4 regions of the Actinosynnema sp. NPDC023587 genome follow, and region 1 is predicted to be linked to each of the others. Evidence: riboswitches for the same ligand, from Rfam matches in the RefSeq annotation. Region 1 holds a riboswitch; each other region holds the start of a gene.

Region 1 (5,431 bases):
TGCTGCGGGGAGCGCAGGTTGCACGGGTCCTTGAAGGTGATCCACGGGTGGCCGGTCTCGAACAGCATGGTCAGCATCCGCCGCCACAGGTCCGTCGCGCGGACGCGCTTGAACACGCGGATCTCGCCCCGGTCGGCCGCCTCCTCGTAGGCGCGGTAGCGGGTGGCGAAGTCCAGGCCGTAGGAGTCGTGCAGGTCCGGCGTCTCGTCCGGGGAGAACAGGGTCCACTCGGCGTCCGCCTCGACCCGGCGCAGGAACTCGTCGGGCACCCAGTTCGCGGTGTTCATGTCGTGCGTGCGCCGCCGGTCGTCGCCGGTGTTCTTGCGCAGGTCGAGGAACTCCTCGACGTCGACGTGCCAGGTCTCCAGGTACGCGCAGGCCGCGCCCTTGCGCTTGCCGCCCTGGTTCACCGCGACCGCCGTGTCGTTGGCGATCTTGAGGAACGGCACGACGCCCTGCGACTGGCCGTTGGTGCCCTTGATGTGCGCGCCCATGCCGCGCACCGGGGTCCAGTCGTTGCCCAGCCCGCCGGAGAACTTCGCCAGCAGCGCGTTGTTCTGGTAGCCCTGGAAGATGCTCGCCAGGTCGTCGTCGACCGTGGTCAGGAAGCACGACGAGAGCTGGGCCCGGGTGGTGCCCGAGTTGAACAGCGTCGGGGTGGAGCACATGAAGTCGAACGTGGAGAGCAGCTCGTAGAACTCGATCGCCCGCGCCTCGCGGTCGTCCTCGCGCAGCGCCAGGCCCATCGCGACCCGCATGAAGAACGCCTGGGGCAGCTCGTACCGGACGCCGTGGTCGTGCAGGAAGTAGCGGTCGTACAACGTCTGCATGCCCAGGAAGTCGAACTTCGCGTCGCGCTCCGGGCGGATCGCCGCCGCGATGCGCGCCACGTCGAACGACTCCAGCGCGGGGTCCAGCCGGTCCAGCTCGATGCCCAGCCGGACGTAGTCCGGGAAGTAGTCCAGGTAGGACATCTGCTCGCCGGTCGCCTCGACCGGGCGGCCCGCGACCCTGGTCAGCACCTCGCGGCGCAACTGGTCGAGCAGCAGGCGGGCGGCGACGAAGGAGTAGTTCGGCTCGGTCTCCACCAGCGTGCGCGCCGACATCACCAGCGCGACGGCCAGTTCGTCCACCGAGATGCCGTCGTAGAGCGCGCGCCGGACCTCGGAGAGCACCGGGTCCGCCGACACGTCGGCCAGGCCGGCGCACGCCTCGCCGACCACGACCGCGATCCGCGCCCAGTCCACCGGGACGAGGTCGCCGTCCGCGCCCTTGACCCGGAACTGCACCGGCGCGGGTACGACCTGCCGGGCCTTGGCGTGCTCGTCGCGGTACAGCACGTAGGCGCGCGCGACCTTGTGGTGGCCGCCGCGCATCAGCACCAGTTCGACCTGGTCCTGGATCTGCTCGATGTGCAGGGTGGTTTCCGGGCGGGCGTGCTTGAGCAGGGCGCTCTCCACCTGGGCGGTCAACTCCGCCACGAGCGGGTGCAGGTGGGACGCCGCCGCCGCGACGTCACCCTCCACCGCCAGGAACGCCTTGGTCATGGCCACCTGGATCTTGGTGGGGTCGAAGGCCGAGACGGTGCCGTCGCGGCGGATCACTCGAACCTGCGCGACACCGGTGCCCGTGGTTGTGGTCGACAAAGCCCTCTCCTCGCGAGCCTCAACGGCCCGGAGCACGCGGCGACCGCACAGAGCGCGCGCAACGGCGCGACCATCCGTGTCGGCCCGCCCACGAGGCCCCGGACACGCGCGCGCCGGCCGGCGCGCGCATCGACGGCAGGTCTTCGGACTCGCGGACACCCGGCTGTCCAGCCGGACCTACTGGCCGTCGCTTCCCGGGAGCACGCGCTCCCAGTGCTGTCTGACGGCGGTTGTTTCCGCTCACCGCTGCGGGGCAGTCCCGGATTCGCACCGGGTTCCCTCTTGCCTCCTCGGCCCTCGGGGAGGGCGTCGGAACCTTCGACGGGCGAGACACTACATGTTGTAGATCCGTTCGCAACCGGGCCCCACATGGGCGTGTCGCGGGGCGATGTGCATCGCGTGACACGCGTCTCCGGGCCCAGGTCGGCACCTCACCCGCGCCACGCCGCGGTCGGTGGGCCGCGCCGTCGTCGACCGCGAAACGGTTGCGCGGCAGGGAGTTGTGGAGAAGGCGGAACGCGGCTCGCCGGAAACCGGTGCCGGCCGGCGGGAAACGGCCGCATCGCCGACCTCGGAGGCAGCGGGGGGACCGGGCCGGGCTCCCGGACGACTCGGTGACATCCCGCACCGGCACCCGAAGGCGATCGCGGCGGCGGTTCCCGTTCCTCGGGAGAGGTCCCCGCGCTGCGCTACGCTCGCGGGTGCTGGTGGTTCGCCCTGGTCGATCGTCGGTCGGGGCGAGGCAAGAGGGAACCCGGTGGGAGTCCGGGACTGCCCCGCAGCGGTGAGCGGGAACGAAAGCCGTCAACCAAGCACTGCGCGTGAGCGTGGGAAGCGACGGCCGGTAGGCGTGAGGTGTGCGCCCGCGAGTCCGAAGACCTGCCACCCGCCCGCGCGCCCACCGGGTGCGCGGTGTCCGGTGACCTCTCGGGCGGGTCGCGGCGGACGCGGCCTCGCGCCGCCCGCGAAGCGCGCCCCGGGAAGCTCCGGCGTTCACGCACGCTCGCGAGGAGAGAGCTAGTGACCAGTGGAATCGGCACCACCGTCCTGGGCTACCCCCGGATCGGTCCCCGACGGGAGCTCAAGCGGGCCGTCGAGCGGTACTGGGCCGGGCGCATCGACCACGCGGCCCTCTCGGCCGTCGCGGCCGAACTGCGCGCGGCCACCTGGGCGGAACTGCGCGACGCCGGGCTGGACTCGGTACCGTCCAACACCTTCTCGTTCTACGACCACGTGCTGGACACGGCCTTCCTGGTCGGTGCGGTGCCACGGCGCTACCGGCGCGAGTCGGAGCTGGACAGCTACTTCGCGGCGGCGCGCGGCACCGACGAGCTGCCGCCGCTGGAGCTGACCAAGTGGTTCGACACCAACTACCACTACCTGGTGCCCGAGATCGACCCCGACACCGAGTTCCGGCTGGCCGGCGACAAGCCGCTGGCCGAGTACCGGGAGGCCCGCGAGCTGGGGATCACCACCCGGCCCGTGGTGCTGGGACCGGTGACGTTCCTGCTGCTGGCCAAGGGCGCGGACCCGCTGGCCCGGCTGGACGACCTGGTCGACGTCTACGTCGAGCTGCTGGTGGCCCTGTCCGCCGAGGGCGTCGCGTGGGTGCAACTGGACGAACCCGCGTTCGCCGCCGACCGCCCGCCGGCCGAACTGGCCGCGCTCGGCCGGGCCTACACCCGCCTGGCCGCGCTGCACTCCCGGCCGAAGCTGCTGGTCACCGGCTACTACGGCGCGCTCGGCCCGGCGCTGGAGGTGCTGGCGGGCACCGCCGTCGAGGCCATCGGCGTGGACCTCGTCGCGGGCACGGCGGCCGGCGTCGCGAGCGTGCCCGCGCTGCGCGCCAAGACCCTCGTGGCCGGTGTGGTCGACGGCCGCAACGTGTGGCGCACCGACCTGCGGGCCGCGCTGGCCACCGCCGCGTCGCTGCTCGGCTCGGCCGCCGAGGTCGTGCTCTCGACCTCCTCGACGCTGCTGCACGTGCCCTACGACCTGGCCGCCGAGACGGCGCTGGAACCGGAGGTGCGCGGGCGGCTGGCGTTCGCGCGGCAGAAGGTGCGCGAAGTCGTGCTGCTCGGCCAGGCGCTGCGGGACGGCGTGGACGGCGGGTGGGCGGACGTGGCCGACGAGCCGGTCGCCGCTCCCCGCCGGGACGAGACCGTGCGGGCGCGGCTGGCCGCGCTGGGGCCGGAGGACCGCGACCGCGCGCCGTACGCCGAACGCGCCGCCGCGCAGGACGCGCACCTCGACCTGCCCGCGCTGCCCACCACGACCATCGGTTCGTTCCCGCAGACGACCGAGATCCGCACCGCCCGCGCCGGGCTGCGGTCGGGGGAGCTGTCCCGCGACGAGTACGAGGAGCGGATGCGCGAGGAGATCGCGCGGGTGATCGCGTTGCAGGAGGACATCGGTCTGGACGTGCTGGTGCACGGCGAGCCCGAGCGCAACGACATGGTGCAGTACTTCGCCGAGCACCTCGACGGGTTCGCGGTCACCGACCTGGGCTGGGTGCAGTCCTACGGTTCCCGGTGCGTGCGCCCGCCGGTCCTGCACGGTGACGTGTCGCGGCCCGCGCCGATCACGGTGCCGTGGAGCTCCTACGCGCAGTCGCTGACCACGCGGCCGGTGAAGGGCATGCTGACCGGCCCGGTGACGATCCTGGCGTGGTCGTTCGTGCGCGACGACCAGCCGCTGGGCGAGACCGCCGACCAGGTGGCGCTCGCGCTGCGCGACGAGATCGCCGACCTGGAGGCGGCGGGCATCCGGGTCGTCCAGGTCGACGAACCCGCGCTGCGCGAGCTCCTGCCGCTGCGGCGGGCCGACCACGCGGCGTACCTGGAGTGGTCGGTCGGGTCGTTCCGGTTGGCCACCTCGGGCGCGGCGGCGGGGACCCAGGTGCACACCCACCTGTGCTACTCGGAGTTCGGCGAGGTCATCGACGCGATCGACGGCCTGGGCGCGGACGTGACCACCATCGAGGCCGCCCGGTCGGGGATGGAGGTCCTGGACGACCTGCGGTCGGCCGGGTTCGGCCGGGGCGTCGGGCCGGGCGTGTACGACATCCACTCGCCGCGCGTGCCCGGCGTGGACGAGGTGGCCGAGCTGGTCGCCGCCGCGGCGCGGGTCGTGCCGGGCGGGCGGTTGTGGATCAACCCGGACTGCGGGCTGAAGACGCGCGGCTACGCCGAGGTCGAGCCCGCGTTGCGCAACCTGGTCGAGGCCACCCGCCGGGTCCGGGAGACGTCGGCGTGACCTGATCGGGGCGGGTGTCCGGAGCAGTGCGCGGGCACCCGCCCCGACCGGCGCACCGGAGCGCGTGCGACGACGGTCAGCGCAGGGAGACCCACACCGCGCCGGCCGCCGTCCGACCGAGCTCGGCGCGAATCCCGTGCTCGACCGCGAGCACCGCGACGTCCTCCGAGTACGGCGCGGGTTCCAGCAGGCGCAGGTCCGCGTCCAGCACGATGCCGTGGTCGGCGAAGTACTTCAGCAACCCCGCGTCGGAGTCCGAGATGCGCGCCACCCGCACGAGGGCCCCGGCCGGCGCGTCGGGCAGCGCCACCGCGTCGGGGCGGTGGACGGTCCCGTCCGCCGCCGGGATCGGGTCGCCGTGGGGGTCGCGCACCGGGTCGCCCAGGAACGCGGCCATCCGCTCGACCAGCCGGTCGGAGACCGCGTGCTCCAGCACCTCGGCCTCGTCGTGGACCTCGTCCCAGCCGTAGCCGAGCGTCTGGACCAGGAACGTCTCGATCAGCCGGTGCCGCCGCACCATGGCGACCGCG
Region 2 (5,431 bases), on a different contig from region 1:
ACCGGCCGGGTGTGCGGGGTGTCCATGAGCAGCGCGCCGAGCGTGACCACCGTCGTGATGCCCAGGTCCTCGATGTGGCCCAGGAGCTCGCCCGCGAACCTGCGCCAGCGCATGTTCGGTTCGATGCCGTGCACCAGCACCACGTCCGTGGCCGATCCCGGCGGCCGGCAGACCGACAGGCGCGTGGTCGGGAATTCCACCCTTCGGGTGATGCCGTCGACCATGCGGACGGTCGGGCGGGTCACCTGGAAGTCGTAGAAGTCGTCCGGATCGATCTCCGAGAGCGGCGTGGCGTCCCAGGTCAGTTGGAGGTGCTCGATCGCCGTGCTGGCAGCGTCTCCAGCATCGTTCCACCCCTCGAACGCCGCTACCATGATCGGGTTGGTGAGCGGTTTCGCGGGGTCGAAGGGGATCTTGGCGGCCTGGTCCGGATCGGTCACCGGGTCAGACTACGACCACCGCCGCAGACCCGACGCCGTAGGCTTGTGGCATGTCGGCTCGTGTCCCCCCGCCCGTCCCGGGCGTGCCGGCCGACCGGCTCGTCGCGACGTGCGGCGCGGCCCGCCCCCGGTTCCGCCCCGGTGCGCCGCCCCTGGTCGACAGCGCAGGTCACGGCGGGTGTGCCGGAACGGTGGACGCCACCCGACCCGATCCGCCGCGCCGAGACCGTCCGACGGTCCGAACACCTGCGCGGCGGCTGAACCCGGTGTTCGGCTCTCGGCTGAACCGCGTCGGCGGTAGGTCCCGACCAGAGGGGTGCGGGGTGCAGAGCGGGAAGGTCCGTGTGGTGAAGGTGGAGGAAGCCCCGTGGTGAACGCCGAAGCGGTGCGGTGGGACGTCGGAGCGGTGCTGTGGGACATGGACGGCACGCTGTTGGACTCGGAGAAGCTGTGGGACATCCCGCTCTACGAGTTCGCCGAGAAGCTGGGCGGCACGCTGTCGCTGGAGACCCGTCAGGCCATGGTCGGGTCGAACATGCCCACGACCATGGCGCTCCTGTTCGCCGAGGTCGGCGTGACGCCGACCGAGGAGGAGACGGCGGACGGCGCGGCGTGGATCCTGCGGCGCACCGAAGAGGTGTTCCGCGCCGGGCTGCCCTGGCGTCCGGGGGCGCGGGAGGCGCTGCGCGCGGTGCGGGCGTCGGGCGTGCCGATGGCGTTGGTGACCTCGACCGAGCGGGGGTTGACCGAACTCGCGCTGGACACCATCGGCCGTGACCTGTTCGACGTGACGGTGTGCGGTGACGAGGTCGGAGGCCGCAACAAACCCCTCCCGGACCCGTACCTCAAGGCCGCCGACCTGCTGGGGGTGGACGCGGCGGCGTGCGTCGCGATCGAGGACTCGCCGACCGGCGTGACCTCGGCCGTGGCGGCGGGGTGCACGGTGCTCGTCGTGCCGTGCGACGTGCCGGTGCCGGCGGGGGAGCGCAGGATCTTCCGCGACTCCCTGGTCGGGATCGACCTGACCGCCCTCGCCGCCCTGCGCGCCTGACCCGGGCAACTCGATCGGGGCAGTGTGATCGGGGAACTCGATCCGGGCAGTTGATTCGGACAGTCTGATTCGGACAGCTCGCACCACACTCGTGCGAAAACGGCACGTCCCCCGTTGTGCGTACCGCGAGGGGCGTGCCGTTCATCCGCCATGTGCTGTTTTGCTGTGTGCTTTCCGCAGTGCTGTCAGCCGTGTGCTGTCAGCCGTGATCAGGCGGCGACGGCTTTCGCCTTGGTGCCGCTGCGTACCGACGGATCGACCAGAAGGCCGAACACGACGCCGAGACCCAGCCAGAGGGTGGCGGTTTCGGCGAGCGACGCCAGGCGGAACTCCCACAGCACGCTGCTCGGCACGTCCGCCGGCACCGCGTCCGGCGCGCCGGGGAAGACCAGCAGGATCACCGCGAACGCGACGACCACGGCCAGCGCGACCACGGTGAACCGGACCGGCCCGCCCAGGTGGGCCAGTCGGGATGCCAGCAAGCTCGCCCCGAACACCACCAGCAGACCGGCCGCGATGAGCCCGAGGTAGAGCACCGTCCGGTAGTCCACCGTCTCCGGGTCGCCCACCGCCGGCGGGTTGGCCGGGTACTTGACGGCCGGCAGCAGCGCCGCCGCCCCGAACACCGCCGCCCCGAGCGTCACGCTCCGGCTGAACGGCGGCCGGTCCGCGAACCAGCGCCGCGAGCCCGCGTAGGCGGTGGCGAACAGCGCGCCGACCGCCAACCCGACGATCACCGCCGCGAGCACGCCACCGAGCATCTGCGTGCCCCGACCGAACATCTCGCCGTGGTCGTGCGCGCCGGGTTCGACGGTCTCGGTCGCGGCCCGCGCCTCCTCCACGGCCAGCGCGGCCCGGATCGGCACCTCGACCACGACGAGGCCGACCAGACCCGCGAGCAGACCGGCGACGCCACCCGCGCCGATCCCGCGCAGCAGTACGTTCTTGTAGGTGTCCACGGCCGGCATCAGTGGCACGGGACGCCGAGCGCGTGACGCCCGTCGTGGAAGAACTCGTGCAGCGACTCGGCGGCGTGCCCGAGTGCGATGCCGTTCTCCTGGAGCACCAGCCAGGTGACCAGCAGGGCGACGAGTGCGACGGCGTAGGCCCACTTGGGGATGGGGATGGACAGGGGGTGCGCGGGGCTCGTCAAGACGGCCTCCTCCATACCTCGTGGAAGGTCAACGACAACTCTCGCCGCAGCCGGTCTCCTGACTCCCGGATCGCTACCGTCCCCGCGTCTTCCCAGTCGCACCGTGCGACCAGTGACGTTCTCGGCGGGTTGGCTCCCCGGTCACAGTGGCGAGGACCGCGCCGGATTCCCACCGGCTTCCCGTCCACTGCGGCTGTGGAACCGTAGATGTCCACCACGGGCAGGCACAACCGACCAGACGAGTTGTTGTCCACCTCACGTGCACCCCACACGATCAAGCGCCGCTTTTGTCCTGATTCTTGGATTGATCAGGCCGACACCGCAGGTGACGGCTCCGTGGTCCGAAGCGCACCCGGACGCCCTGTCGGCCGCTTTTCGTCACGCTTCCGGCTTTTCATCACGCTCAGCCCCGCCGTCTCCGGTTCGTCGACGTCAACGTCACGTCCGAACTTCCCGACTGGTCGGTGCCCCGGATGCGGGTGGAGGCGGGTGGATGCGTTGAGGTGGACTCAGCGCGGCGGCAACGGGCAGTCGCCGCACGTCCCCCCGCCGTCGAGGCGGTAGTAGAGGCAGCAACTGCGTCGCCGGAACGCGACCTCGCCGGTGGACGGGAGGAAATCACCGGAGTCCCGCAACGGCGGCTCGCCCAACAGCCGCTCGCCCAACGCCACGCACTGCTCGGCGGACGCCGTGCCACTGCGACTCACCGTCCGCAACGCCCCGGCGATCGAGGACGCCGCGTTGCCCCACAGCAGTCCCCGCGCCACCGGCACCACCTCCCGGATGGCGGCCACCACCGGCTCCAACGACTCGGAGATCGACACGCCCGGCACGGGTTCGTCAATCCGCACCCGCATCCCGTCCGGGCCGAAGTGCCACCACACGTTCCCCGGCCGGATGTCCGGCGCGACCCCGTCGACGGCGTGCGCGGCGACCGTCGGGCAGAGCAGCCGAGCGGTGTACCCGAGGAAGAACAAGGACGCCGAAACCCGGGCCTCATCGGTCCGATACCGCTCACCGATGGACCGCAAGGTGTCCGGCAGCACCGCCCCGCCCAGCAGATCCTCGCCGGTCCGCCAACCGCCCTCGTCCGCACCGGGCGCGGGACGACCCACGTCCAAGGCGAAGAACGGGCTGAGACCGCGAACCTGACGCAGGGTGGACAGCACTGAGGAGTAGTCGGACACGTGGCCAGTCTGCCCGCCGCCACCGATCCGCTGTCGAGCCTGTCCGGACTGTCAGGCCTGTCCGGCACGGCTCGGGCGTCGAATCGGTCGGCTACGGGAGGTAGAAGGTCAGCAGGTCGCTCCGGACCGGCGGGAACAGGACGTGCATCAGGTCCTCGTTCGGGCCGGGGTAGACGTCCGGGCACCGCGCGGCCAGCCCGCGCAGGCCGTGCGGCGCGAACAGCAGCGACTCCAGCACGTCCGGCGCGACCCCGGCCCCACCCACCGCGTGCGGTGCCTGCATCACGCCGCCGAGGACGATCGGGCCCACCTCGCCGGCGTGGAACGGCAGGCGGACGTGCGAGCGGTAGAACGACACGACGGCCTCGCCCGTTTCGTCGGCGAACGACGAGGCCGCCAACCGCCTGCCGAACACCGGGCGCAGGTGGTCGAGCAACGCCACCGGGTCGGCGACCCGCACGTAGTACGACTTCGCCTGCTCCGGCACCGGGCCTAGGAAAGGTTCGAGCGCTTCGCCCGCGACCGTCCCCGGCCGTTCGTTCGCCGACCTCGCCCCGGTGTGCGCGATCAGCGCGTGCAGGGCGGCGGCGTCCACGGCGGCCACCTCGCACAACTGGACGCCCTCCTCCGGAGGAGTCGAACGGCCGGTGCCCACCGGCACGCCGTCCCGCTCCACCAGCCACTGGGTGCTGCCGCCCCGCGCCACCAGCCAACGCCACAGTTCGGTCCCGTGCGGCATCCGCAGGTCCGCGTGGCGTTGCTCGGCATCCTGCAACGCAGCCATCGCCGGGATGTCGTCGAACGTCGCCTCGCGCACCGTGTCGGTACTCGTCGGCGGCGTGCCGACGATGTCCCGCGTCGGGGCGATCGGGATCGCGTAGGTGTAGCCGAACCGCCGGTAGAAGTACGGGATGCCGATCATCACGTTCACCCGCTGCCCGCGCGCCGCTGACCGCTCGTGCGCCCACCCCATCAGCTCCCGGACCAGCCCGCGCCCCTCGTAGTCCCGGTGGGTGGCCACCAGCTCGACCTGTCCAGCGCGGATCTCCACCCCGTCCAGGACGAGTTCCTCGTCCAGCAACGTCATCGTGGACACGACCCGATCGCCGTCCACGACGACCGCGCACGTCCCCCACCCGGCGTCCGGGTCCGACACCACCAAGCGGTGGTCGACGGCGTCCTCGGGGTCGCCGCGCTCGGTCAGCAGCGCGGCGATCTGGTCCAGATCACGTGGTTCGGCGGTGCGCAGCGTCAAGCCGTTCGGCAAGGCCATCCGCGCAGTGTCGGGTCTGCTCCTCTCGTCGTGCCACTGGATTTCCCGCAGGTCGTCTTCCGGAGACCGCACCGGCTTTACGGCGCGCTTTCTGATGACGCACAATCCGGCCATGTCCTGGCTGCCGTCCGACTTCGTCCACCCCACCCGCGTCGACCTGGGCGCAGACCACCACCTGAGGCCCATCCAGGAGTCCGATGCGGACCGGGACTACCCCGCCGTCATGGGTTCGCGGGAACGGCTGTGGTCGATCTTCGGCGAGCAGTGGAACTGGCCGCCCGCGACCATGAGCTACGAAGCGAACCGCGCCGACCTCGCCCGCCACGC
Region 3 (5,431 bases), on a different contig from region 1:
TAGTCGTCGGAGTCCTCGGTGGTGACCGGGTAGACGAGCTGCTCCTCGATCTGGTCACCGCGCAGGTACGGTTCGGCGATCCGGCGCGCGACGCTGCGGCCGTGCCGGGCGCTGTGGAACACCACGACGTCGGCTTCGCCGATCAGCCGGGCGGCCTTCACGGTCACCAGTTCCGGGTCGCCGGGACCGACCCCGACGCCGTAGAGCCTGCCGGTCATTCGTCCTCGCTCGCGATCGCGTTGACGGCCGCCGCGGTCATCGCGCTGCCACCGCGCCGACCGCGCACGACCAGGTGCTCCAGACCGCTCTCCGCGAGGGCCTGCTTGGACTCGGCGGCCCCGATGAACCCGACCGGGATGCCCAGCACGGCGGCGGGCCGGGGAGCGCCCGCGGCGATGAGGTCGAGCAGGTGGAACAGGGCGGTGGGCGCGTTGCCGATGGCGACCACCGCGCCGTCGAGCCGGTCGCCCCACAGCTCCAGCGCCGCCGCGCTGCGGGTGTTGCCGATCTCCCGCGCCAGCGCGGGCACCCGTGCGTCGCCGAGCAGGCACAGCACCTCGTTGTCGGCGGGCAGCCTGCCCCGGGTCACGCCGGACGCGACCATCCGCGCGTCGCACAGCACCGGCGCGCCGGCCAGCAGCGCACCCCGCGCGGCGGCGACCACGCCGGGGGAGTGGCCGATGTCGTCGACCAGGTCGACCATGCCGCACGCGTGGATCATCCGCACCGCGACCCGCGCGACGTCCGCCGGCAGACCCGACAGGTCGGCCTCGGCCCGGATGGTGGCGAACGACCGGCGGTAGATCTCCGCGCCGTCTCTGATGTAGCTGGTCACCTGATCTCCTCGTACCCGTCGCCGGTCGCGACGAACTCCACCACGTCGCCCGCCGGCCGGCCGCACCGCCGGGCGCAGCCCGACCAGTGCACCGAGCCCCGGTGCGGGGTGCCGATCCAGCGGCTCGCGTCCGCCCGCACGTCGGTCAGGGATTTCGCGCAGCCCGGCCGGCCGGTGCACGCGGACACCCCGTGCCACGGCGACGCGGGGTCGGTGAACAGGCCCGACGTGTCCGTCCCCGGCGGCACCACGACGCTGCGCCACGGGGTGACCCGGACCGGCGTGCCGGCCAGCAGCCGGGCGTCCAACCGGCCCAGCGGCACACCCGCCACCACCCGGTCGCCGTGCGGGCCGGGTGCGACCGGAATCACAGCGGGCGCGACGACCGCTGGCCCCGGGACGCCCAGCGCGGCGGTGATCCGCCGCACACCGCCGTCCACTTCGGACAAGCGCCACGCGGTGCCCCGGATCGCCTGGAACTCGCGCGCGGCGGCGACCACGGACGCCACCGGGTCCGTCACGCGCAGTCCCGAGTCGCGGCCGGCCAGGAACAGCGCGTCACCCACCAGGCCGATGTCCCCGCCCAGACCGCTCACCGCCGCACCGATCGTGACCAGGAAGCGGCCGGGCAGGTCGGCCAGGCCGGGCACCCGGCACAGCGCGGCGTCCACCGCGTCCACCAGGTCCTGGTTGTCCTCCAGCGGCGCGGCGATGATGTTGCGCATCCGCTCGTGGGTCGGCGAGGGCAGCAGCCCGGCGGCGCGCAGGCGTGCGCCCAGCTCGTGCTCCGCACCCGGGGCCAGGCCCCTGATCTGCACGTTCGCCCGCGAGGTGAGCTCGATCCCGCCGTCGCCCAGCTCCAGCGCGGCCCGCCGGAGGACGTCGAACCGGGCGGCGGTCAGCGTGCCGCCGGGCAGCCGCACCCGCGCCAGCCCGCCGTCGGCGGCCCGGTGCACGTCGACCGCGCCGGGGCAGGCGTCGGGGCGCTCGCGGTCCTGGGGCATGGGCTGGATGCTAACCGCCCGTTAGGGTGACCTCCGAACGGCGAAGCAACAGGAGGAAGCCGGTGTGAATCCGGCGCGGTCCCGCCACTGTGACCGGGCGCGAGCCCGGGAGTCAGGAACTCCGCCCGCCGTCCCCTACGACCGGGGCGAGGACCCCCGAGGGATGGAGCCCGCACGTGATCCTGCTGCTGTCGACCTCCGACACGGACCTGCTGTCCGCCCGCTCCAGCGGTGCCGACTTCCGACTGGGCAACCCCGCCCGGCTGACCCCGGACGACCTGCCCGCCCTGGTGGAGGGCGTCGACCTGGTGGTGGTGCGCATCCTGGGCGGTCGGCGGATGTGGGAGGAGGGCCTGGACCGGCTGCTGGCCGGTCCCCGCCCGGTCGTGGTGCTGGGCGGTGAGCAGAACCCGGACGCGCCGCTGATGGAGCTGTCCACGGTGCCCGGCGGCGTCTGCGCCGAGGCGCACGCCTACCTGGCGCACGGCGGCCCGGTGAACCTCGCCGAGCTGCACAAGTTCCTGTCCGACACGGTCCTGCTGACCGGGTTCGGCTTCGACCCGCCGGAGGCCGCGCCGAACTGGGGCGTGCTGGAGCGGCCGGCGGTCGAGGGCGACGGGCCGGTGGTCGCGGTCCTGTACTACCGGGCGCACCACGTGGCCGGGAACACCGCCTTCGTGCACGCCCTGTGCGACGCGGTCGAGGAGAAGGGCGGCCGGGCGCTGCCGGTGTACTGCGCGTCGCTGCGCACCGCCGAACCGGCGTTGCTGGCCGAGCTGCGCAAGGCCGACGCGCTGGTGGTCACCGTGCTGGCGGCGGGCGGCACGAAGCCCGCCACCGCGTCGGCCGGCGGTGACGACGACGCCTGGGACGTGGGCGCGCTGGCGGAGCTGGACGTCCCGGTCCTGCAAGGGCTCTGCCTGACCAGCAGCCGCGCGGCGTGGGACGGCAACGACGACGGGCTGTCCCCCCTGGACACCGCGACGCAGGTGGCGATCCCCGAGTTCGACGGCCGGATCATCACCGTCCCCTTCTCCTTCAAGGAGATCGACGAGGACGGCCTGACCGTGTACGTGGCCGACCCGGAACGCGCGCTGCGCGTCGCCGGGATCGCGGTGCGGCACGGGCGGCTGCGGCACATCCCGCCGGCCGAGCGCAAGATCGTGGTCATGCTCTCGGCGTACCCGACGAAGCACTCGCGGATCGGCAACGCGGTCGGCCTGGACACCCCCGCCAGCACGGTCCGGCTGCTGGCCGCGTTGCGGGACAACGGCTACGACATCGGCACCGGGCTGCCGGGCGTGGCCGACCTCGACGGCGACGCGCTGATCCACGCGCTCATCGCGGCCGGCGGCCAGGACGCCGACTGGCTGACCGAGGAGCAGCTCCAGGGCAACCCGGTGCGGCTGCCCGCCGGGCGCTACCGCGAGTGGTACGCGACGCTGCCCGCCGACACCCGCGCGGACATGGAGCGGCACTGGGGCGAAGCGCCCGGCGAGCTGTTCGTGGACCGCTCGAAGGACCGCGAGGGCGAGATCGTGCTGGCCGGCCTGCGGTCGGGCAACGTGGTGGTGATGGTCCAGCCGCCGCGCGGGTTCGGCGAGAACCCGATCGCCATCTACCACGACCCGGACCTGCCGCCGAGCCACCACTACCTGGCCGCGTACCGCTGGCTGGAGGCCGAATTCGGCGCGGACGCCGTGGTGCACGTCGGCAAGCACGGCAACCTGGAGTGGCTGCCCGGCAAGACGGTCGGCATGTCCGCCGGCTGCGGGCCGGACGCCGCGCTGGGCGACCTGCCGCTGATCTACCCGTTCCTGGTCAACGACCCGGGCGAGGGCACGCAGGCCAAGCGCCGCGCGCACGCGACCCTGGTCGACCACCTGGTGCCGCCGATGGCCCGCGCGGACAGCTACGGCGACATCGCGCGCCTGGAGCAGCTCCTCGACGAGCACGGCAACATCGCCGCGATGGACCCGGCCAAGCTGCCCGCGATCCGCGCGCAGATCTGGACCCTGATCCAGGCCGCGAAGCTGGACCACGACCTCGGGTTGGCCGACCGGCCGCACGACGCCGAGTTCGACGAGCTGATCCTGCACGTGGACGGCTGGCTGTGCGAGGTGAAGGACGTCCAGATCCGGGACGGCCTGCACGTCCTCGGCGAGGCACCGACCGGGGCCGCCCGGGTCAACCTGGTGCTGGCCATCCTCCAGGCCAAGCAGGTGTGGGCCGGCCAGGTGGCCGCGCTGCCCGGTCTGCGGGAAGCGCTGGGGCTCAAGGACAACACCCGCACCGCCACCGACGCCGTCGAGGCGCGGGCGCGGGAACTCGTGGAGGCCATGGAGGCGGCGGACTGGGACCCGGCGGTCGCCCGGACGGTGACCGACGACGAGGACGTCGCGCGCATCCTGGAGTTCGGCGCGCTGGAGGTGGTGCCGCGCCTGGCCCGCACCACCGACGAGATGACCAACGTGCTGCACGCCTTGAACGGCGGGTACGTGCCGGCGGGCCCGAGCGGATCTCCGTTGCGGGGCTTGGTGAACGTGCTGCCGACCGGCCGCAACTTCTACTCGGTGGACCCGAAGGCGGTGCCGTCGAAGCTGGCCTGGGAGACCGGTCAGGCGATGGCCGACTCGCTGCTGGAGCGCTACCGCGCGGACACCGGCGAGTGGCCACCGTCGGTGGGCCTGTCGGTGTGGGGCACCTCGGCGATGCGCACCTCCGGCGACGACATCGCGGAAGTGCTGGCGCTGCTGGGCGTCCGGCCGGTGTGGGACGACCAGTCGCGCCGGGTGACCGGCCTGGAGGTCGTGCCGCTCGCCGAGCTCGGCCGGCCGCGCATCGACGTGACGGTGCGGATCTCCGGTTTCTTCCGGGACGCCTTCCCGCACGTGGTGGCGTTGCTGGACGACGCGGTGCGGCTCGTGGCCGGGCTGGACGAGTCGGCCGAGGACAACTTCGTGCGGGCGCACGCGGAGGTCGAGCTGGCGGCGCACGGCGACCGGCGGCGGGCGACGCTGCGGATCTTCGGCTCCAAGCCGGGCGCGTACGGCGCGGGCCTGCTGCCGCTGATCGACAGCCGGAACTGGCGCGACGACGCCGACCTGGCCGAGGTCTACGCGGTGTGGGGCGGCTACGCGTACGGGCGCGAGCTCGACGGTGTCGAGGCGCGCCAGGACATGGAGAGCGCCTACCGGCGGATCGCCGTCGCGGCGAAGAACATCGACACCCGCGAGCACGACATCGCCGACTCGGACGACTACTTCCAGTACCACGGCGGCATGATCGCGACCGTGCGGGCGTTGACCGGCAAGGCACCCGCCGCGTACGTCGGCGACAGCACCCGGCCCGACGCCGTGCGCACGCGGACGCTGCACGAGGAGACGAACCGGATCTTCCGCGCCCGCGTGGTGAACCCGCGCTGGCTGGCCGCGATGCGCAGGCACGGCTACAAGGGCGCGTTCGAGCTCGCGGCGACGGTCGACTACCTGTTCGGCTACGACGCCACGACCGGCGTGGTCGCGGACTGGATGTACGAGCAGTTGGCGGCGAGCTACGTGCTGGACCCGGAGAACCAGAAGTTCCTCACCGA
Region 4 (5,431 bases), on a different contig from region 1:
CTCGGCGGCGGTGACCAGGCCCAGGTGCCGCGAGGGCAGCCGGAACCGGTCGTCGCGCGGCAGCACGCCCAGCACGTCGAGCCCGACCTCGGCGCACGCCCCGCGCAGCACGTGCTCGTGCCGTGCGGAGCCGACCTGGTTGAGGATCACACCGCCCAGCCGCACGGTCGGGTCGTAGCCCCGGAAGCCGTGCAGCAGCGCGGCCAGGCTGCGGCTCTGGCCGCGCGCGTCCACCACGAACAGCACCGGCGCGGACAGCAGTTTCGCGACGTGCGCGGTGGACCCGATGCCCTCGGTGTCCACCCGCCCGTCGAACAGGCCCATCACGCCCTCGACCACGGCCAGGTCGCAGCCGCGCGCGCCGTGCGCGAACAGCGAGGCGACCCGGTGCTCACCGACCATGACCGGGTCCAGGTTGCGCCCCGGGCGGCCGGTGGCCAGCCCGTGGTAGCCGGGGTCGATGTAGTCCGGCCCGACCTTGAAGGGTGCCACCCGGTCCCCGGTGCGGCGCAGCGCCGCCATCAGGCCGGTGGCCACGGTGGTCTTGCCGCTGCCCGACGCGGGGGCGGCGACCACCAGGCGGTTCACCACTCGATCCCCTTCTGGCCCTTCTGCCCCGCGTCCATCGGGTGCTTGACCTTGGTCATCTCCACCACGAGGTCGGCGGCGTCGACCAGCGCCGGCGGCGCGTACCGGCCGGTGATCACGACGTGCTGGTGGCCGGGCCGGTCGCGCAGGGCGGTGACGACCTCGTCCACGTCGACCCAGCCCCAGTGCAGCGGGTAGGTGAACTCGTCCAGCACGTACACGCCGTGCTGCCCGGCGGCGAGCCGGCGGGCGATCTCCCGCCACCCCTCCAGCGCGGCGGCGGCGTGGTCCTCCTCGGTGCCCGCCTTGCGGGACCAGGACCAGCCCTCGCCCATCTTGTGCCACTCGACCGGGCCGCCCTCGCCGGTCTCCTCGTGCAGCCGGCCCAGCGCGCGGAAGGCCGACTCCTCGCCGACCTTCCACTTCGCCGATTTCACGAACTGGAAGACGCCGATGGACCACCCCTGGTTCCACCCGCGCAGCGCGAGCCCGAAGGCGGCGGTGGACTTCCCCTTCATCTCCCCGGTGTGGAGGATGGTCAGGGGCCGGTTGCGCCGCTGTCTCGTGGTGAGCCCGTCGACCGGGACGACGGACGGCTGACCTTGGGGCACGGTGGTCTCCTAGGCGGCCCGCGCGGCGCGCACGACGCCGGCGACCTGGTCGGCGGACAGTTCTTCCAGGCGCAGGCAGACGGCCTCCAGCGCCTCGGCGACGCGGCCCGCGAGGCCGAGCCGGACGTGGCCGGACTCGCAGTCCACGACCACGGCGGCCACCTCGTCGGCGGCCAGCAGGCCGGCCGCGCGCAGGGCGTCGCGCATCGGGTCGCCGCCGGCACCGGAGGCGGTGGCGCGACCGTCGGTGAGCAGCACCAGCAGCGGGCGGCGGCGCGGGTCGCGGACCCGCTCGGAGGCCAGCACCCGGCGGGCGCGCAGCAGGCCGTCGGCGAGCGGGGTGCGCCCGCCGGTGCGCAACTGCCGCAGCCGGGCCGCCGCCGCGTCCACGGAGTTCGTCGGCGGCAGGGCGGTTTCCGCGCCGGAGCCCCGGAACGTGATCACCCCGACCTTGTCCCGGCGCTGGTAGGCGTCGCGCAGCAGGGAGATCACCGCACCGCTGACCACGGCCATGCGCTGCCGCGCGGCCATCGAGCCGGAGGCGTCGACCACGAACAGGACCAGGTTGCTCTCCTTGCCCTCCCGGACCGACCGCCGCAGGTCGGTGCCGCGCAGCACCAGGCCGGGACCGCTGCGCCCGCGCGCGGCCTGGAACGGGGCCGCCGCGCCGAGCGTGCCGACCAGGTGCAGCCCTGAACCGTCCACAGTGGACGAACGAACGACGCGGCCGGTGCGCGCGCGGGCCCGGGAGCGCTTGCCGGGCGCGCCTTCGCCGACGCCGGGCACCTGGAGCAACCGGGCCTTGAACGCCGGCGCGGGGGCGTGCGAGCGCTCACCGGACGAGCCGCCGGGCCGCTGCGGTGACGAACCGTTCGCGGAGGGCTCCGGGGCGTCGGGCGGCACCCCGCCGCCGTCGTCCGGCCCGTCCGGGTCGTCGTCCGGGCCGGGGCCGTCACCGGGGTCGTCGCCAGGGCTGTCGGGGTCGTCAGGGCCGTCGTCGGGATTGTCGGGGCCGGCGTGCTCGGCACCCTGCCGCAGGGCGTCTTCGAGCTGCTCCTCCTCCAGACCGGGCTCGTCGAACGGGTCGCGGCGCTTGCGGTGCGGCAGCGCCAGCCGGACGGCGGCCTCGACGTCCCGCTCGGCGACCTCGGCCGCTCCGCGCCACGCGGCGTGCGCGACGGCCGTGCGGGCGACCACCAGGTCCGCGCGCATCCCGTCGACGTCGAACGCGGCGCAGATGCCGGCGATCCGGCGCACCTCGGCGTCCGGCAGCACGACCGAGGCCAGCCGGTCGCGGGCCTCGACGATCCGGGCGGCCAGCGCGGTGTCCTCGTCGGCCCACCTGGCGGCGAACGCGGCCGGGTCGGCCTCGTAGGCGAGCCGGCGGCGGATCACCTCGGTGCGGGTGCCCACGTCCCGGGCCGCCCGGACGGCCACCGTGAGGCCGAAGCGGTCCAGCAACTGGGGCCGCAACTCGCCTTCCTCGGGGTTCATGGTGCCCACGAGGAGGAACGAGGCGGCGTGCGAGACGGAGACGCCTTCGCGCTCGACGTGCGCGCGGCCCATCGCGGCGGCGTCCAGCAGCAGGTCGACCAGGTGGTCGTGCAGCAGGTTGACCTCGTCCACGTAGAGCACGCCGCGGTGCGCGGCGGCCAGCAGGCCGGGCTGGTAGGCCCGCACGCCCTCGGTCAGCGCGCGCTCCAGGTCCAGCGACCCGATCAGCCGGTCCTCGGTCGCGCCGACCGGCAGCTCCACCAGGCGCGCGGGGCGGCGCTGCGCCGGGCCGCCGTCGTGCGGGCCGTCCGGGCAGTCGGCGTCCACCGACGGGTCGCAGCCGAAGCGGCAGCCCGCGACGACCTCCAGGGTCGGCAGCAGCGCGGCCAGGGCGCGGACCACGGTCGACTTCGCGGTCCCCTTCTCGCCTCGGACCAGCACCCCGCCGATACCGGGGTGCACGGCGTTGAGCACCAACGCCGTGCGGAGGTCGTCGTGGCCGACGACGGCGGAAAAGGGGAAACGCGCGCCCATGCGGCGGTGTCCTTCCTCGGGTGTCCACGCCCGGGTCCGGTCTCGGAGATCGGGGGCCGAGTTCCTGACTCCCGGTTGCACGTACCCGGTCACAGTGGCGGGACCGCGCCGGATTCCCACCGGCTTCCTCACGCACCCCCTACAGCCCCGGCATCGTCGCACTTCGGTCGACCGGCTCCAAGCCCCCGGCGGGCACCGCCCTGGCGAGCGCCGTCACACCCGAACGGACCCACGGCACCGGCAACACCTCCGGCGGACCCGGTGGTGGGCCCCTCGCCGCACCGCCACCGGCAGCCTGACCTGCGCGGTCACCTTCCGGAGCGGTGGTGGGCGAGGGTGGCGGGTCGGGCGGGCGGCAGTGACCAGGCTCTCGGGGTCGACGACCCGCGCACGACCGGATCACGGCCCGGTCCAGCGCTATCCGTTCAGCGCGACCCGGACGGCGAGCGGTGCGCGGAAGGACAGCAGCCCGAGCATCGGCGGCGGCTCGGCGGAGGCCAGGCGCAGATCCGGGAAGCGCTCGAACGCCTCCCGCACCACCACTTCCGCCTCCAGCCGGGCCAGCCCCGCGCCGAGGCAGAAGTGCCGGCCGAAGCCGAACGCCAGGTGCTTGCGCGCGTTCGGCCGCACCGGGCACAGCCGGTCCGGGTCCGCGAACACCTCCGGGTCGGACCCGGTGCCCGCCAGCATCAGCAGCAGCGGCGCGCCCGCCGGCACGGCCACGCCGGAGAGCACCACCGGCTCGGCCGCCACCCGCCGCCAGGTGCTGACCGGCGGGTCGCGGCGCAACACCTCCTCCACCACCCGCCCGGCCAGGCCCGGCTCGCCCAGCCGCGACCACAGGTCGCCCTGCCGCAGCACCGCGTCGAACACCGCGCACAGCAACTGGGTGGTCGTCTCCTGGCCGGCGATGAACAGGAAGTAGCAGAGCCCGGCCGCCTCCCGGACCGGCACGTCGCGCAGCGCGCCGAACAGGTCGTCGTCGCCGCGCGCGGCCCGCAGCCGGCGGGTCAGCCAGCGGTGGAACTCGGCGGTCGGCGTCGCCAGCTCGTGCTGGCGCTCGGGGGACGGGTTGCCCCAGAACAGCTCCAGCGACGCCGCGCCCCACCGCTTGAGCAGCGGGACGTCGACGTCCTCGACGCCCAGCACCTCCATCAGCACGATGGCGGGCAGGTCGCGGGCCAGCGCGGGGTGCAGGTCGGCGACCGGACCGGTCAGGCCGGCGAGCCGCTCGCGCGCCAGCTCGGCGATCCGCGGTCGCAGCGCCGCCACCCGGGCGGGCGTGAGGAACCGGGCGACGAGCCGGCGCAGCCCGGCGTGGGAGTCGGTGCCGTTGTTGGCCAGCGTCGGCGGCAGGGAGAAACCCGCGCGGGCCAGCACCCGCAGCACCGGGCGCGGGATGGCGGTGACCGCGGTGAGCGCGTTGTCCGGGTGGAACCGACGCGGGTCGGCCAGCACCGCGCGCACGTCGTGGTACCGGCTGACCAGCCACAGGCCGGTGGCCTCGTCCCGGTGCACCGGTGCGTTCACGCGCAGCGAGCGCAGGTCTTCGGAACCGAGCTGGAAGAGGTCCACGCCGGGACGTTAACGGCCGGGTGCGACACTCCCGGCGTGAGTGTGAGCACAGAGGCGGCGACCGGACCCGAGTCGGTGTTCGACTGGATCGACACCCGCGCGGAAGCCCGCGCGAAAGCCGGGCTGGCCCGCCGGGTGCGCCCCCGCCCGGCCGAGTCGACGGACCTGGACCTGGCGTCCAACGACTACCTCGGAATGGCCCGCGACAAGCGGGTGATGGGCGCGGCGGCGGCGGCCTCGCTGCGCTGGGGCGCGGGTGCCACGGGCTCCCGGCTGGTCACCGGTTCGACCGAGCTGCACACCGAGCTGGAGTACGAGCTCGCGAACTTCTGCGGTGCGCAGTCGGCGCTGGTGTTCTCCTCCGGCTACCTGGCGAACCTGGCCGCGCTCACCGCCCTGTCCGGTCCGGGCACCGCGATCGTGGCCGACCAGCACATCCACGCGTCGCTGATCGACGGCACCCGGCTGTCCAAGGCGGACGTGGTGGTGGCCGGGCACTGCGACGTGCCGCAGGTCGGGCACGCGCTGTCCACCCGGGGCAAGCGGCGGGCGCTGGTGGTCACCGACTCGGTGTTCTCGGTGGACGGCGACCTGGCCCCGCTGGTCGAGCTGGTCGCGGCCTGCCGGGA

The links. Region 1 has a riboswitch for cobalamin ahead of metE (5-methyltetrahydropteroyltriglutamate--homocysteine S-methyltransferase). Riboswitches for the same ligand answer to the same signal wherever they lie in the genome.
Region 2: it holds a riboswitch for cobalamin, as region 1 does, so the genes downstream of both, AB0G01_RS31540 (CbtB-domain containing protein) here and metE (5-methyltetrahydropteroyltriglutamate--homocysteine S-methyltransferase) in region 1, are expected to answer to the same signal.
Region 3: it holds a riboswitch for cobalamin, as region 1 does, so the genes downstream of both, cobN (cobaltochelatase subunit CobN) here and metE (5-methyltetrahydropteroyltriglutamate--homocysteine S-methyltransferase) in region 1, are expected to answer to the same signal.
Region 4: it holds a riboswitch for cobalamin, as region 1 does, so the genes downstream of both, AB0G01_RS14020 (putative cobaltochelatase) here and metE (5-methyltetrahydropteroyltriglutamate--homocysteine S-methyltransferase) in region 1, are expected to answer to the same signal.

What each region holds. Positions count from the first base shown of each region.
Region 1 covers NZ_JBFABG010000013.1:86,738-92,168, reverse strand. Annotated here, with positions in the region: gene AB0G01_RS28175 (ribonucleoside-diphosphate reductase subunit alpha) at 1-1,646, opposite strand, end outside; cobalamin riboswitch at 1,763-1,981, opposite strand; cobalamin riboswitch at 2,338-2,548, shown strand; gene metE (5-methyltetrahydropteroyltriglutamate--homocysteine S-methyltransferase) at 2,667-4,901, shown strand; gene AB0G01_RS28165 (metal-dependent transcriptional regulator) at 4,978-5,431, opposite strand, start outside.
Region 2 covers NZ_JBFABG010000018.1:66,239-71,669, forward strand. Annotated here, with positions in the region: gene AB0G01_RS31525 (PAC2 family protein) at 1-440, opposite strand, end outside; gene AB0G01_RS31530 (HAD family phosphatase) at 808-1,491, shown strand; gene AB0G01_RS31535 (CbtA family protein) at 1,701-2,459, opposite strand; gene AB0G01_RS31540 (CbtB-domain containing protein) at 2,459-2,644, opposite strand; cobalamin riboswitch at 2,675-2,865, opposite strand; gene AB0G01_RS31545 ((2Fe-2S)-binding protein) at 3,154-3,831, opposite strand; gene AB0G01_RS31550 (GNAT family N-acetyltransferase) at 3,923-5,104, opposite strand; gene AB0G01_RS31555 (N-acetyltransferase) at 5,217-5,431, shown strand, end outside.
Region 3 covers NZ_JBFABG010000007.1:248,759-254,189, reverse strand. Annotated here, with positions in the region: gene AB0G01_RS20870 (precorrin-2 C(20)-methyltransferase) at 1-218, opposite strand, end outside; gene AB0G01_RS20865 (precorrin-8X methylmutase) at 215-835, opposite strand; gene AB0G01_RS20860 (hypothetical protein) at 832-1,839, opposite strand; cobalamin riboswitch at 1,848-1,982, shown strand; gene cobN (cobaltochelatase subunit CobN) at 2,016-5,431, shown strand, end outside.
Region 4 covers NZ_JBFABG010000004.1:362,501-367,931, forward strand. Annotated here, with positions in the region: gene AB0G01_RS14010 (cobyrinate a,c-diamide synthase) at 1-588, opposite strand, end outside; gene cobO (cob(I)yrinic acid a,c-diamide adenosyltransferase) at 585-1,199, opposite strand; gene AB0G01_RS14020 (putative cobaltochelatase) at 1,209-3,227, opposite strand; cobalamin riboswitch at 3,265-3,391, opposite strand; gene AB0G01_RS14025 (cytochrome P450) at 3,645-4,802, opposite strand; gene AB0G01_RS14030 (8-amino-7-oxononanoate synthase) at 4,845-5,431, shown strand, end outside.